Regions from separate parts of the Clostridium nitrophenolicum genome, predicted to be linked through region 1. Evidence: a T-box and tRNA genes for the amino acid it is inferred to sense, from the RefSeq annotation. Region 1 holds a T-box; the other holds one or more tRNA genes.
The links. A T-box is a leader RNA that pairs with one kind of tRNA and senses whether it is charged. The one in region 1 lies ahead of lysS (lysine--tRNA ligase), so its partner is inferred to be a tRNA-Lys.
Positions count from the first base shown of each region.

Region 2: it encodes a tRNA-Lys, which carries the amino acid that the T-box ahead of lysS (lysine--tRNA ligase) is inferred to sense. The anticodon was not compared.

Region 1 is NZ_AP042469.1:1,405,580-1,411,971, reverse strand. It holds gene ACZ5N4_RS06535 (RidA family protein) at 1-512, opposite strand, end outside; gene ltrA (group II intron reverse transcriptase/maturase) at 1,342-2,586, opposite strand; T-box leader at 3,384-3,638, shown strand; gene lysS (lysine--tRNA ligase) at 3,721-5,241, shown strand; gene ACZ5N4_RS06520 (iron chaperone) at 5,565-5,954, opposite strand; gene ACZ5N4_RS06515 (hypothetical protein) at 6,158-6,392, opposite strand, start outside.
Region 2 is NZ_AP042469.1:5,659,205-5,665,596, forward strand. It holds rRNA gene ACZ5N4_RS26970 (23S ribosomal RNA) at 1-1,806, shown strand, start outside; rRNA gene rrf (5S ribosomal RNA) at 1,842-1,958, shown strand; tRNA gene ACZ5N4_RS26980 (tRNA-Lys) at 1,965-2,040, shown strand; gene ACZ5N4_RS26985 (VanZ family protein) at 2,161-2,598, shown strand; gene ACZ5N4_RS26990 (uracil-DNA glycosylase) at 2,600-3,196, opposite strand; gene ACZ5N4_RS26995 (pyridoxal-phosphate-dependent aminotransferase family protein) at 3,471-4,604, shown strand; gene ACZ5N4_RS27000 (DUF1904 domain-containing protein) at 4,663-4,989, opposite strand; rRNA gene ACZ5N4_RS27005 (16S ribosomal RNA) at 5,419-6,392, shown strand, end outside.

The DNA.
Region 1 (6,392 bases):
TTATTGTAATGAGAGAAAGACACAGTTTGTGTAGATAGAGGACTTGTTGGTGCATTTGCTGTGTTATTTGTAAGCTTTATGAGGTCACCTGCTTGTGGTGCGTTTGGAATTGTACCTTCACCGTTTGAAACAAGTGCTTCAATTTGCACCAAAGCATCCATAGGTAAAGCTGCAACTGCGACTGTCGTACGTGTAGGAACATAGGTTGGGAAGAATGTTTTATAAACTTCCTCTACAGCGTCAATATCTTTGATATTCTTAACGAATACAGTGATTCTAACAACATCGCTCATAACATGATCAATGCTGTCTAAAATTGCCTTGATATTTTTAAAGCACTGTTCAGCCTGCTCCTTTATACCACCAGCTACCAATTTACCAGTTTTTGGTTCGATAGGTAATTGAGCTGAAAGATTATTGTAATGAGAGAAAGCTACAGTTTGTGAATATGGACCGATACTTTTTGGAGCATTTTCTGTATTTCTCGCTAATACTGCGTTATAGCCGCTCATGATATTATCCCCCTTTTAGATAAATTTATTAATAGATATATTTATTAAATAGTAGTCAGATATTTCTACTGACTAGTTAATCAAATCTTAACATCATGTAATCGTTTTGTCAATATTCAATGAATTTTAAATTTTATGTTTTGTCTATTAATTTTAGGAAAATTGTAATCCGCCCTGCAGGAATTGTCAACCAATTTCATAGAAAAAATCTCAAATGCGTTGAATGAAATCTCAACTTCCGTTTTTTGAGCACACGTTTGGTTGCAACAATAAGTTCCGTTTTTTCGCCTCAATTCATTACATATAAAATTTTCAACTCATAATTCTAAGTTCATCTATCTAGCATTTTAAAATCACTAATTTTCTCTTTTTACTCTCATTTTTATGAATCTTCCAAAATTTTCTCCCATATTTTAAACACTGGACACACATATAATTTTTATATATAATTACTCAAAACCCAAACCTTAACGCAAATATCCTTAGTTCTGCGTAAAAGTTAGACCCCCTAAATAAAAATAGCCCTCAAACCATAGTTTGAGGGGACATAAAACACACTTCAATATTTACTTAAAAACCTTGAAAGCCTTTGCTATCAGCCTATTTCCTCTCTACCCTAACAACTGTCTCCACGTGCAGCGTATGAGGAAACATATAAAAAACCTCCGTTACTTATGGTACGGTTCAGCATATCACATTCTAAACTAATCTATCATTTAACCACTCTGCTCTCAAAATATTGCTTCCGATTAGTCGAGTAAACCCAGGGAATTTCACCCTGAGCTTCTCACAGAACCGAACGTGAAAGTCTCCTTTCATTCGGCTCTTGTTATCCAACCGACGGGCGTAGCCCCATCTGCCAGTGATAAAATAAATTTGGTTGCTCCTTACAAATGCGACCAAGCAATTTATGAGACTTCAAGTGCTTTCTTCCTGTCGATTTGTATTTGTACCTGATACACTGGATTAGCGTGAGATTTACATAGTTGAGAACATTTCTTGCCTCACTTGCACTGTACTTGCAAAAGTAATTCATCCAACCTCTAAGAACAGGATTCATCCGCTCAGCCAACTCCTCGAGTGAAGCAATTTTGTGCTTTCTTCGTATCTCTCTGATGCTGTCTCGCAGATGCTGGCTTGCGCCTTTGCTGACCGCCGGTGTAAAGCTATTGAAAAAGTTTCCATGTCTGCTCTTCACAATGCGCCTATGAAAAGTGTACCCAAGAAAGTCAAAGGATTCGTGTTCATGGTGCTCTGGATATACATCACTTTTACAATATACAATTTTCGTTTTGCCTGGATGTACTTCCAATTTGCATTCTGTCATACGTTCATTAAGCTCAACCAGCAAGGCTTTTGCTTCTTCCTCAGTCCAGCAATGAATTACAGCATCATCTGCATATCTTTCCCAAGGATTCCGAGGATGCTTTCGTTTCATCCACCAATCGAATGCATAATGCATAAACAGATTTGCTAGTACTGGACTAATTACCCCTCCTTGTGGCGTACCGGCATTCCGCTCTTGAACGGTTCCGTCTGGCATAGCAATTGGCGCTTTCAGAAACCTTTCAATATACAGAGTTACCCATTTGCTGTCAGTATGTTTGCGTACTGCTTTCATCATCAGTTCATGGTCGATGTTGTCAAATAGCCCTTTGATGTCAAAATCAATGACCCACGGCATTTTCCAGCACCGCTCACGAGCTGCACCCACTGCATCCAATGCAGAGCGATTCGGCCTGTATCCATACGAATCATCGCAGAATATTGGCTCCACTTGTGGTTCAAAGTTCATTCTCACCACCATCTGAGCAACTCTGTCGCTAATGGTTGGAATTCCGAGTAATCTTTTCTTGCCATCCTTTTTCGGGATCTCCACTCCTCTGACTGCGTCGGGAAAATAGCATCCTGATGACATTCTGTTCCAAACTTTGTATAGGTTGTTTTTCAAATCTTTCTCAAATTTAGTGAAGTTTACTCCATCAGTGCCGGCTGCGCCATGATTTGCTTTTACGCATTTATACGCTTCCATTACTTGATGTTTTGAAATCTCAAACGGCTTTCCTTCTTTCATCAAATCCTCCCATTTCTGGTTGTTTGTTTTCCGAAGTGTAGATAACAGAATCCCTTCGCTCCACTGTCATTACAGCAGTTTCATTACTACTACGAATTCTTCCGCAACTAAACCTTGCATCACTACTTTCATCCTTGTCGTGTCAGCGCTTGGATTTTTCGCTTGCCATCAAGGTTCAGCTTTCTCCTGTTCCTTATAAGAGCCTATATCGTGCTCCTGCAGCCTTTACGCCGACAGCCATCCGATCAATAAACAGGCACCCACCGGATTTTGTCCCAGTTGTGGCTAAATCATCTGGTTTTGACTGCAATAAACCAATTAACGACGCTTCACGGGCTGTTCACTTTCGTTCAGCTTCACGATGCACACCTGACTGCTACCGCAGCCTTTTCCATACGCGCTCAGCACCACAACTTTTGGTTGCAGCACCCAATGGTAGTTTAAAACCTGCACCTGTATGCCGGTTCTGGAGGGCTCACCTCCATCTCTTATAAAGCACATCCGGCTGTGACGCTATTCTTTCCTTTGCACAGTCGTTCTTTCAGGACACACTTAGCCTAATTGGCACGAACATATTTAGTCCAATTTTACGAATAATAGGAGGTTGTAATCGGCCTTCCTAGTCCAGAATTCCCACTTGAATAGTGCGATGTTCCAGTAAAGTATTCAGTTTTTACAGTTAAGTCGTTAAATGGGAAAATTACGAATTAACCATCGTATATGATGATTATTAGTTGTTTATACAAATGGTAGTATTGGAAGTGTGGACATTTGTAATTTTTTTATGTTATAATCTTTTAAAGACTATGAAGAGAAGAGTAGATAAGCATATGAATTTACAGAGAGCTCTAGAAGGTGAGAATGAGTAAGGATTTTTTTATTGAAGAAGGTCTCAGAGTTGCACACCGAGCCTAATTTTAGGGGTAGGCTGTGACGGTATAACCCGTTATAAGTTATAGAGTATACAATTAATTATGTACTTGAAAAGGTCTATATGGCGACATATGGATAAACTGAGGTGGTACCACGAAGATATAACTTTCGTCCTCAAGATTAAAATCTTGGAGGTGAAGGTTTTTTTTATTTATCTAAAAATCTATTAAATCATAAATACTTAAAGGTGGTATAGCTAAAATGTATAGGGAATTTGAAAGTATAGTAAACTTAGAAAAAATAATGCCAGATTCAAATGAATTTGTAGTGGAAAGAATTAAAAAATTGAATGAGCTTTATAAATTGGGAGTTAATCCATATCCTTATAGCTATAAAGACATAACGCATACTAAGGATATTTGTGATAACTTTGAAAATATAAAAGAAGAACAAGAATTCACATTAGCAGGAAGATTCATGCTAATAAGAAGAATGGGAAATGCTACATTTGCCAATATTATAGATGAAAAAGGAAGTATACAACTATTCTTCAGTAAGAAGCTACTAGGTGTTGAAAGTTATAAAATCTTAAAATTAATTGATGTAGGAGATATTATTGGAGTTGACGGAACTGTATTTAAGACCAAGACAGGTGAAATCACTATTAGAGTAAATCAATTTGAATTATTATCAAAGTCTATTAGAACACTTCCAGAAAAATATCACGGTATTCAAGATGCTGACTTAAGGCAAAGACATCGTTCATTAGATATGATAATGAATGAGGGTGTTAAAGAGCGATTTATCAAGCGTTCAAAAGCCATAACAGCTATCAGAGAATATTTAAACAATTTAAACTTTATTGAAGCAGATACTCCTATTCTGGATACTAAATACGGCGGAGGAGACGCGAAGCCATTTACAACCTTTGTTAACGCATTGGATTGTAATGTATATATGAATGTTTCTCCAGAATTATATTTAAAAAGACTTATAGTGGGAGGAATTGAAAGAGTTTATACCTTTGCAAGAACTTTTAGAAATGAGGGGATTGACAGAACACATTATCCAGAATTTAGCTTGTTTGAATGCTATATGTCTTACGCTGACTATAATGACATGATGAAACTTATGGAGAATATATATGAATATGTATTTAATAAAGTTAATGGAAGAACAAGGATTCAGTATGGAGACATAGAAATTGATTTTAAAGCTCCATGGAAGAGAGAAAAGATGTGTGACCTTGTAAAAAATGATACAGGAATTGATGTTGAGACACTTACCAGAGAAGAAATTATTAAGTGCATTAAAGATAATCAGCTCTTATTAGAAAGCCAAAGCGAAGGATTAGTTATCGATAAATGCTCTAAGGGCGAACTAATAGTTAATTTATTTGAAGAGTATTCTGAAAAGAAACTAATTCAACCAACCTTCGTTATAGACTTTCCAAAAGAATCTTCTCCACTTTGTAAAAGCCATAGGGATAACCCAGATTTGATTGAAAGATTTGAACCTTATGCTTATGGTGTTGAACTTGGGAACGCTTATTCAGAACTTAATGATCCATTAAAGCAAAGAATTCTTTTACATGAGCAAGCGTCAAAACTAAGAGCGGGACTTGAAACAGCTAGTCCAATGGATGAAGAATTCGCTGTTGCTATTGATACTGCAATGCCACCAACTGGGGGATTAGGTATAGGCATTGATAGAATGATAATGTTCCTTACTGGTTCTTATACCATAAGAGATGTTATCGCATTTCCCCTGATTAAAAGATAAGAATAAAGTAATACAATCAAAAGGACTCATATCACTAATAAAAAATGTTGATATAAGTCCTTCTATTATTATATGCTATTTGATTCTTAAAGGAGTATATCAAAAGATACTTCTTTTTTCTATATATTTTTAGTTACCACAAAAAATTTTAAATAATGATATATTCTTAGTTGGCGGAAGACTTTCTTCAACTTAATTAACTCAAATCTAATTATTTTACATTAATTTACTATTGCGACACTTTCTAAATCATAATAAATGAAAACTTCAAGTTATTAGACTACCCATTATTAGCCTAATAGATAGTTTGATATGAGATTGAATTATTTTTTCTTCTTTAATTTTTCTTCTGCATTTTTTATATTTTCAGCAACTCTAAATGCAACTATTTTACTTACTAATTCATAAGGTAATGGCTTTTTTATAGGAAATTGTACTGATCCTTTTGCTCCTTTATATTCTAATAATTCATCTTTAAATGCATCAATTCCACTAGGAGCTGGATAAAATCCTATATGATTTTTATGAGCTGCAAAATGTACCAAATTCCCATGTAGTACAAAAGTAGGCATTTGCCAACTTATCTTCTCTTCTGCTTTAGGTGCAGCTTCTTTTATAATTTTTCTTAATGTTTTAAGTATCTCTTGAACTTCAGGAGAGAATTGCAAAATATATTCATCAATTGTTTTGCAAGTGGTTTTATTTTCTTCCATGATTTCTCCTTTCACAAATCCTTAAAGCGAACTAATTTGCTATCTTAAAAAGATAACAAACTCATTCGGTGTAGATATGAGTCAATATTAAAATTTTAATTAAGTGTCCTGAATTATGACATAATTTATAATTAACTTATACATTATGTATATATTCTTAACTTTCTTTTATGTATAAATCTATCTCCTACCTTAGTCAATAACTATCTCTTAGAAATACTACCGTATAATTTTTCATTAAGATAGCTGCACTGATCCTCATCTAACTCTAGTGCATTATTTTTGCAAAGAATATCAATTACTTCTTCCCAATGGTTGAATGAACTTATAAAGATTGCCTTTTGTACTGTATATCGAAGCCGTTCTTCATTCTTATAAAATCTGGGTTGTTCCCTATCATTATAAAATCTAACTGCATATTCCCCTGGAGCAACTGCT
Region 2 (6,392 bases), 1.5 Mb from region 1:
GGATGTTGGCTTAGAAGCAGCCACTCATTCAAAGAGTGCGTAATAGCTCACTAGTCGAGAGATCCTGCGCCGAAGATGTCCGGGGCTAAAACTTACCACCGAAGCTATGGGCTCGAAAGAGCGGTAGAGGAGCTTCCTGTATGGATTGAAGTCGTACCGAAAGGAGCGGTGGACTGTACAGGAGTGAGTATGCTGGCATAAGTAGCGAGAAATAAGTGAGAATCTTATTGGTCGAAAACCTAAGGTTTCCTGAGGAAGGCTCGTCCGCTCAGGGTTAGTCGGGACCTAAGCCGAGGCCGAAAGGCGTAGGTGATGGACAATCGGTTGATATTCCGATACCGCCAACTGACGTTATTACAAATGGGATGACGCAGGAGGATAAGATGTGCGCACTATTGGATGTGCGTCTAAGCACTTAGACATGTTTAACAGGCAAATCCGTTAAACTTAGTTGAGGTGTGATGGGGAGCCCTTATGGGCGAAGTATCTGATTCCACGCTGCCAAGAAAAGTCTCTATGGAGGAAGTTGGTGCCCGTACCGCAAACCGACACAGGTAGGTGAGGAGAGAATCCTAAGACCAGCGGAAGAATTGTTGTCAAGGAACTCGGCAAATTGACCCCGTAAGTTAGCGATAAGGGGTGCCTACGCAAGTAGGTCGCAGAGAATAGGCCCAAGCAACTGTTTAGCAAAAACACAGGTCTCTGCTAAAGCGAAAGCTGATGTATAGGGGCTGACGCCTGCCCGGTGCTGGAAGGTTAAGGGGAACACTTAGCGCAAGCGAAGGTGTGAACTTAAGCCCCAGTAAACGGCGGCCGTAACTATAACGGTCCTAAGGTAGCGAAATTCCTTGTCGGGTAAGTTCCGACCCGCACGAATGGCGTAATGACTTGGGCACTGTCTCGACAACAAATCCGGCGAAATTGTAGTGCAAGTGAAGATGCTTGCTACCCGCGATTGGACGGAAAGACCCCGTAGAGCTTTACTGTAGCTTAGCATTGAGTTTCGGTATTGTCTGTACAGGATAGGTGGGAGACTGAGAGACAAGGGCGTCAGCCTTTGTGGAGTCATCCTTGGGATACCACCCTGACAGTACTGGGATTCTAACCGGCGGCCATGAATCTGGTCACGGGACATTGTTAGGTGGGCAGTTTGACTGGGGCGGTCGCCTCCTAAAAAGTAACGGAGGCGCCCAAAGGTTCCCTCAGAACGGTTGGAAATCGTTCGTAGAGTGCAAAGGCAGAAGGGAGCCTGACTGCGACACATACAAGTGGAGCAGGGACGAAAGTCGGGCTTAGTGATCCGGTGGTTCCTCGTGGGAGGGCCATCGCTCAACGGATAAAAGCTACCTCGGGGATAACAGGCTGATCTCCCCCAAGAGTCCACATCGACGGGGAGGTTTGGCACCTCGATGTCGGCTCGTCGCATCCTGGGGCTGAAGTAGGTCCCAAGGGTTGGGCTGTTCGCCCATTAAAGCGGCACGCGAGCTGGGTTCAGAACGTCGTGAGACAGTTCGGTCCCTATCCGTCGCGGGCGTAGGAAATTTGAGAGGAGCTGTCCTTAGTACGAGAGGACCGGGATGGACTGACCTCTGGTGCACCAGTTGTTCCGCCAGGAGCACAGCTGGGTAGCTATGTCGGGACGGGATAAACGCTGAAAGCATCTAAGCGTGAAGCCCACCTCAAGATTAGATTTCCCATAGCGTAAGCTAGTAAGACCCCTTGAAGAACACAAGGTTGATAGGTCAGAGGTGTAAGCATGGTAACATGTTCAGCTGACTGATACTAATAGGTCGAGGGCTTGACCAATACAATTCACTGTGCAATTTTCAGAGAACAAATAATCTGGTGATTATGACGTGAAGGTAACACCCGTTCCCATTCCGAACACGACGGTTAAGCTTCATAGTGCCGATGGTACTGCAGGGGAGACCCTGTGGAAGAGTAGGTCGTCGCCAGGTAAATATGGTTTACTAGCTCAGTCGGTAGAGCACATGACTTTTAATCATGGTGTCCGGGGTTCGATTCCCCGGTAAGCCACCAAGAAGCATCTTATAAGATGCTTCTTTTTTTATTTTAATTTATAAATTTATATATTATACTTATAGAGTAACCCTTTAAGCAAGAATCTTGCATATAAAATTCATATAGAGAGGAATAAAGATGAGTAAAAAAATAAAATGGATTTTAGTTATTACATGGATGGTTATAATATTTTGGTTTTCTAATCAACCAGCTGCTATATCAGATGAGAAAAGTAAGTTTGTAATACATGCATTTAAGGTATTGGGATTGAATCTGGATAGTATTTTAGGTGATTTAGCCAATTTTATAGTACGAAAAGCTGGTCACTTCACTGAGTATTTAATTTTATATGTGTTGTTTTTCAATGCATTATTAGAAGATTTTAATTTTAAAAAGTCGTTAATGGTCTCATTTTTCATTGTATTTGTATATGCATGCTCTGATGAAATACATCAAATTTTTATTCCAGGTAGGACTGCACGTATAAGAGATGTAATTATAGATACATGTGGCGGCAGCTTTGCAATGTTGACAATATATTTAAAACAAAAAAATCTCTTTAAAAAGAAGCCCTAAATTATATATTTTTTAGGGCTTTTTTTAAGCTATTCCAGTCTTGTTCATAGGTGGCATGAAATTCATCACTTCTGTTATAGGTTAAGGAGGAAGGATGATACATAGGGAAAATGTACTTTTTAATATCTTCGTTGAAATATAACTTTCCGTGGCACTCACCAATAGATTTAAAATTTGTGAGTCTTTTTAATGGAACATTTCCAAGAGTTATAATAATTTTAGGATTTACAAATTTTATTTCTTCATCTAAAATCTCGCGAAAAAGATCCACTTCTAAAGTTTTTGGAGGTCTATTACTAATAGTTACTCTACCACTAGGATTTTCTTTTAATTTTATCGGTCTAAAGAAACAAGTATTTGTTATACGGATTTTATCTCTAGATAAACCTATAGAATTTAAATGTTTCTCAAAATTTTTTCCAGCCATGCCTACAAAAGGTTTTTTTTCCTCAACTTCATTTTTACCAGGTGCTTCACCCACAAATAATATGTCACAAGGTATTGGGCCATCACCAGTTATGTACCCACCTGTTTTATCATCAGTATAGTTATCAGTGATAACTTTAATTTTGGATTCTAGTTCTTTTTGTATCTCCATTCTAACTCTCCTTATAATCTGATTTATTGCACTTTATCATAATTTTAATAATAATTTATACCGTTAGCAGCTTAGACATAATTATTTTTTTCTAAAAATTATTTTATATACTTTCCTATATATGAGGAGCTAATAATTGAAACTGCAGTATATTTAGTGAAAGGTTATGTAATTATATTATATATGATTTAATTGTATTGATACACTTTGGTATATCTAATAAGAATGGTATAATTCAGTTAAAATATTCTTATATTTAGTAGGAGTGGTACAAATGAAAATTCCGTATATAATGACACCTGGGCCAACCCAGGTAAGGGAAAATGTAAGATTAGCAAGAAGTCTAGAAACTACAAACCCAGATTTGGATCTACAATTTTATGATTTTTATAAAGAAACTTGTGAAAAAATAGGTCAATTTTTAAAAACTAAAAACGAGGTAAGGATCTTAAGTGGAGAGGGAATACTAGGCTTGGAGGCAGCGTGTGCATCTTTAACAGAAGAAGGAGATAGAGTCTTAGTAATAGATAATGGTATATTTGGAGAGGGATTTGCCGATTTCGTAAAAATGTATGGGGGAGAGCCAATACTTTTTAGTGGAGATAGGCAGAGAGAAATTGATATTAACGAGCTTCAAAAGTTTTTAGATAAGGATAGCAACTTTAAGTATGCAACTGTGGTTCATTGTGATACACCTTCTGGAGTATTAAATAATATAGCAAAGATATGTCCTATATTAAAAGAGAAGGGTATTCTTACTGTTGTCGATAGTGTTGCAGCTATGGGTGGAGAAGAAGTGTATGTAGACGAATGGCAAATAGATATAATATTAGGTGGTTCACAGAAGTGTGTTTCAGCTCCTCCCGGTCTTACATTTTTAAGTATAAGTGAGGATGGTTTTAATGCTATGAAAAATAGAAAGAAACCTATAGCTTCTTTCTATTGTAATTTATTAATATGGGAAAATTATTATGAAAATAAATGGTTTCCATATACGCAGCCTATAAGCGATATTATGGGCCTGAGTGAAGCTATAGATAATTTGCTAAAGGACAAAGAAATTATAATAAGACATGCCAAAATAGCTGAAGCTACTAGAAAAGCAGTTTTAGAAGCTGGGTTAAGCTTATATATAAAGCAAGGATATTCAAATACCGTTACAGTTATAGAAATGCCTGAAGATATAAATGATGCTGAACTAAGAAATTATATGTTGGAAAAGTATAATGTACTAATTGCTGGTTCTTTTGGATACCTAGGTGGCAAAGTAATAAGAATAGGGCATATGGGAGAAAACGCAAGAATTGATAAAGTTAGTTATACTTTGTTTGCGTTGCAGAAATCATTAGAACATCTTGGATTTAACTGTGGATGCGACATATCTTCCTGTTTTTTAAGTGAGTTATAAAATAAAAGGAAAAAAAGTTGTTACTGGAACTACCGGTAACAACTTTTTAATTTCATGATTAGAAATGTTGGCCATTTTCGTAATAGGAATTTTCTTTTAGTACAGTAAAGAAAATATCTACACTTTCATAACCACATTGATGAACAAAATTATTTATAGTTTCAGCAACTTTATCCTGTACTTCTTGCCCTCTATCAAACCATACGACTTCAATAAAAGGATAACCTTCACATGTTTCGCCGTCTTTTATAAATGTTGATGGTATGCACTCGATCGTAAAATAACTTCTAGGACAGCCTATAATCTTTTCTAGATCATCAATCATATTAGTACTTATACTACATATTTTTGATACTTCTACTCCTCTTACTTTTATCTGTGGCATTAAAATCACCTCCTGTAACATTTTAACTTATAAACGATAAAAATTAAACATAATTATTATTAAATGTATCAACATTTCCTGGTGTATCAATATGAGAATAACAAAGAAAAGTATATAAAATAAGAAGAAAAATAGACATAACTGAATTAAATAAGAGAAATAGGGAATATTACAGTTACATAATGTGATAGAATAACACATGTCGCTTGAAGAAACGACAAAGCTTAACAAAAATAACTTGAAAAAAGTTGTTGACAAGGTTAAGCAGCTGTGATAAACTACAATAGTCGCTGCGAGAGAGCGACATGATCCTTGAAAATTAAACAGAGGTTAGAAGTCAAAATGACTTTTATTAAGTAAACTAAACCAGCAATTCTTTTGAACTACTTGTTAGTAGTCAAAAACAACAGTAATGAGCATTCAAACTTTTAAATTGAGAGTTTGATCCTGGCTCAGGACGAACGCTGGCGGCGTGCCTAACACATGCAAGTCGAGCGATGAAACCCTTCGGGGTGGATTAGCGGCGGACGGGTGAGTAACACGTGGGTAACCTGCCTCAAAGAGGGGGATAGCCTCCCGAAAGGGAGATTAATACCGCATAACATTAGTTTTTCGCATGGAGAACTAATTAAAGGAGCAATCCGCTTTGAGATGGACCCGCGGCGCATTAGCTAGTTGGTGAGGTAAAGGCTCACCAAGGCGACGATGCGTAGCCGACCTGAGAGGGTGATCGGCCACATTGGAACTGAGACACGGTCCAGACTCCTACGGGAGGCAGCAGTGGGGAATATTGCACAATGGGCGAAAGCCTGATGCAGCAACGCCGCGTGAGTGATGAAGGCCTTCGGGTTGTAAAGCTCTGTCTTTTGGGACGATAATGACGGTACCAAAGGAGGAAGCCACGGCTAACTACGTGCCAGCAGCCGCGGTAATACGTAGGTGGCGAGCGTTGTCCGGATTTACTGGGCGTAAAGGATGCGTAGGCGGATTTTTAAGTGAGATGTGAAATACCCGGGCTTAACTTGGGTGCTGCATTTCAAACTGGAAGTCTAGAGTGCGGGAGAGGAGAGTGGAATTCCTAGTGTAGCGGTGAAATGCGTAGAGATTAGGAAGAACACCAGTGGCGAAGGCGACTCTCTGGACCGTAACTGACGCTGAGGCATGAAAGCGTGGGTAGCAAACAGGATTAGATACCCTGGTAGTCCACGCCGTAAACGATGAGTACTAGGTGTAGGAGGTATCGACCCCTTCTGTGCCGCAGTTAACACAATAAGTACTCCGCCTGGGAAGTACGATCGCAAGATTAAAACTCAAAGGAATTGACGGGGGCCCGCACAAGCAGCGGAGCATGTGGTTTAATTCGAAGCAACGCGAAGAACCTTACCTAGACTTGACATCTCCTG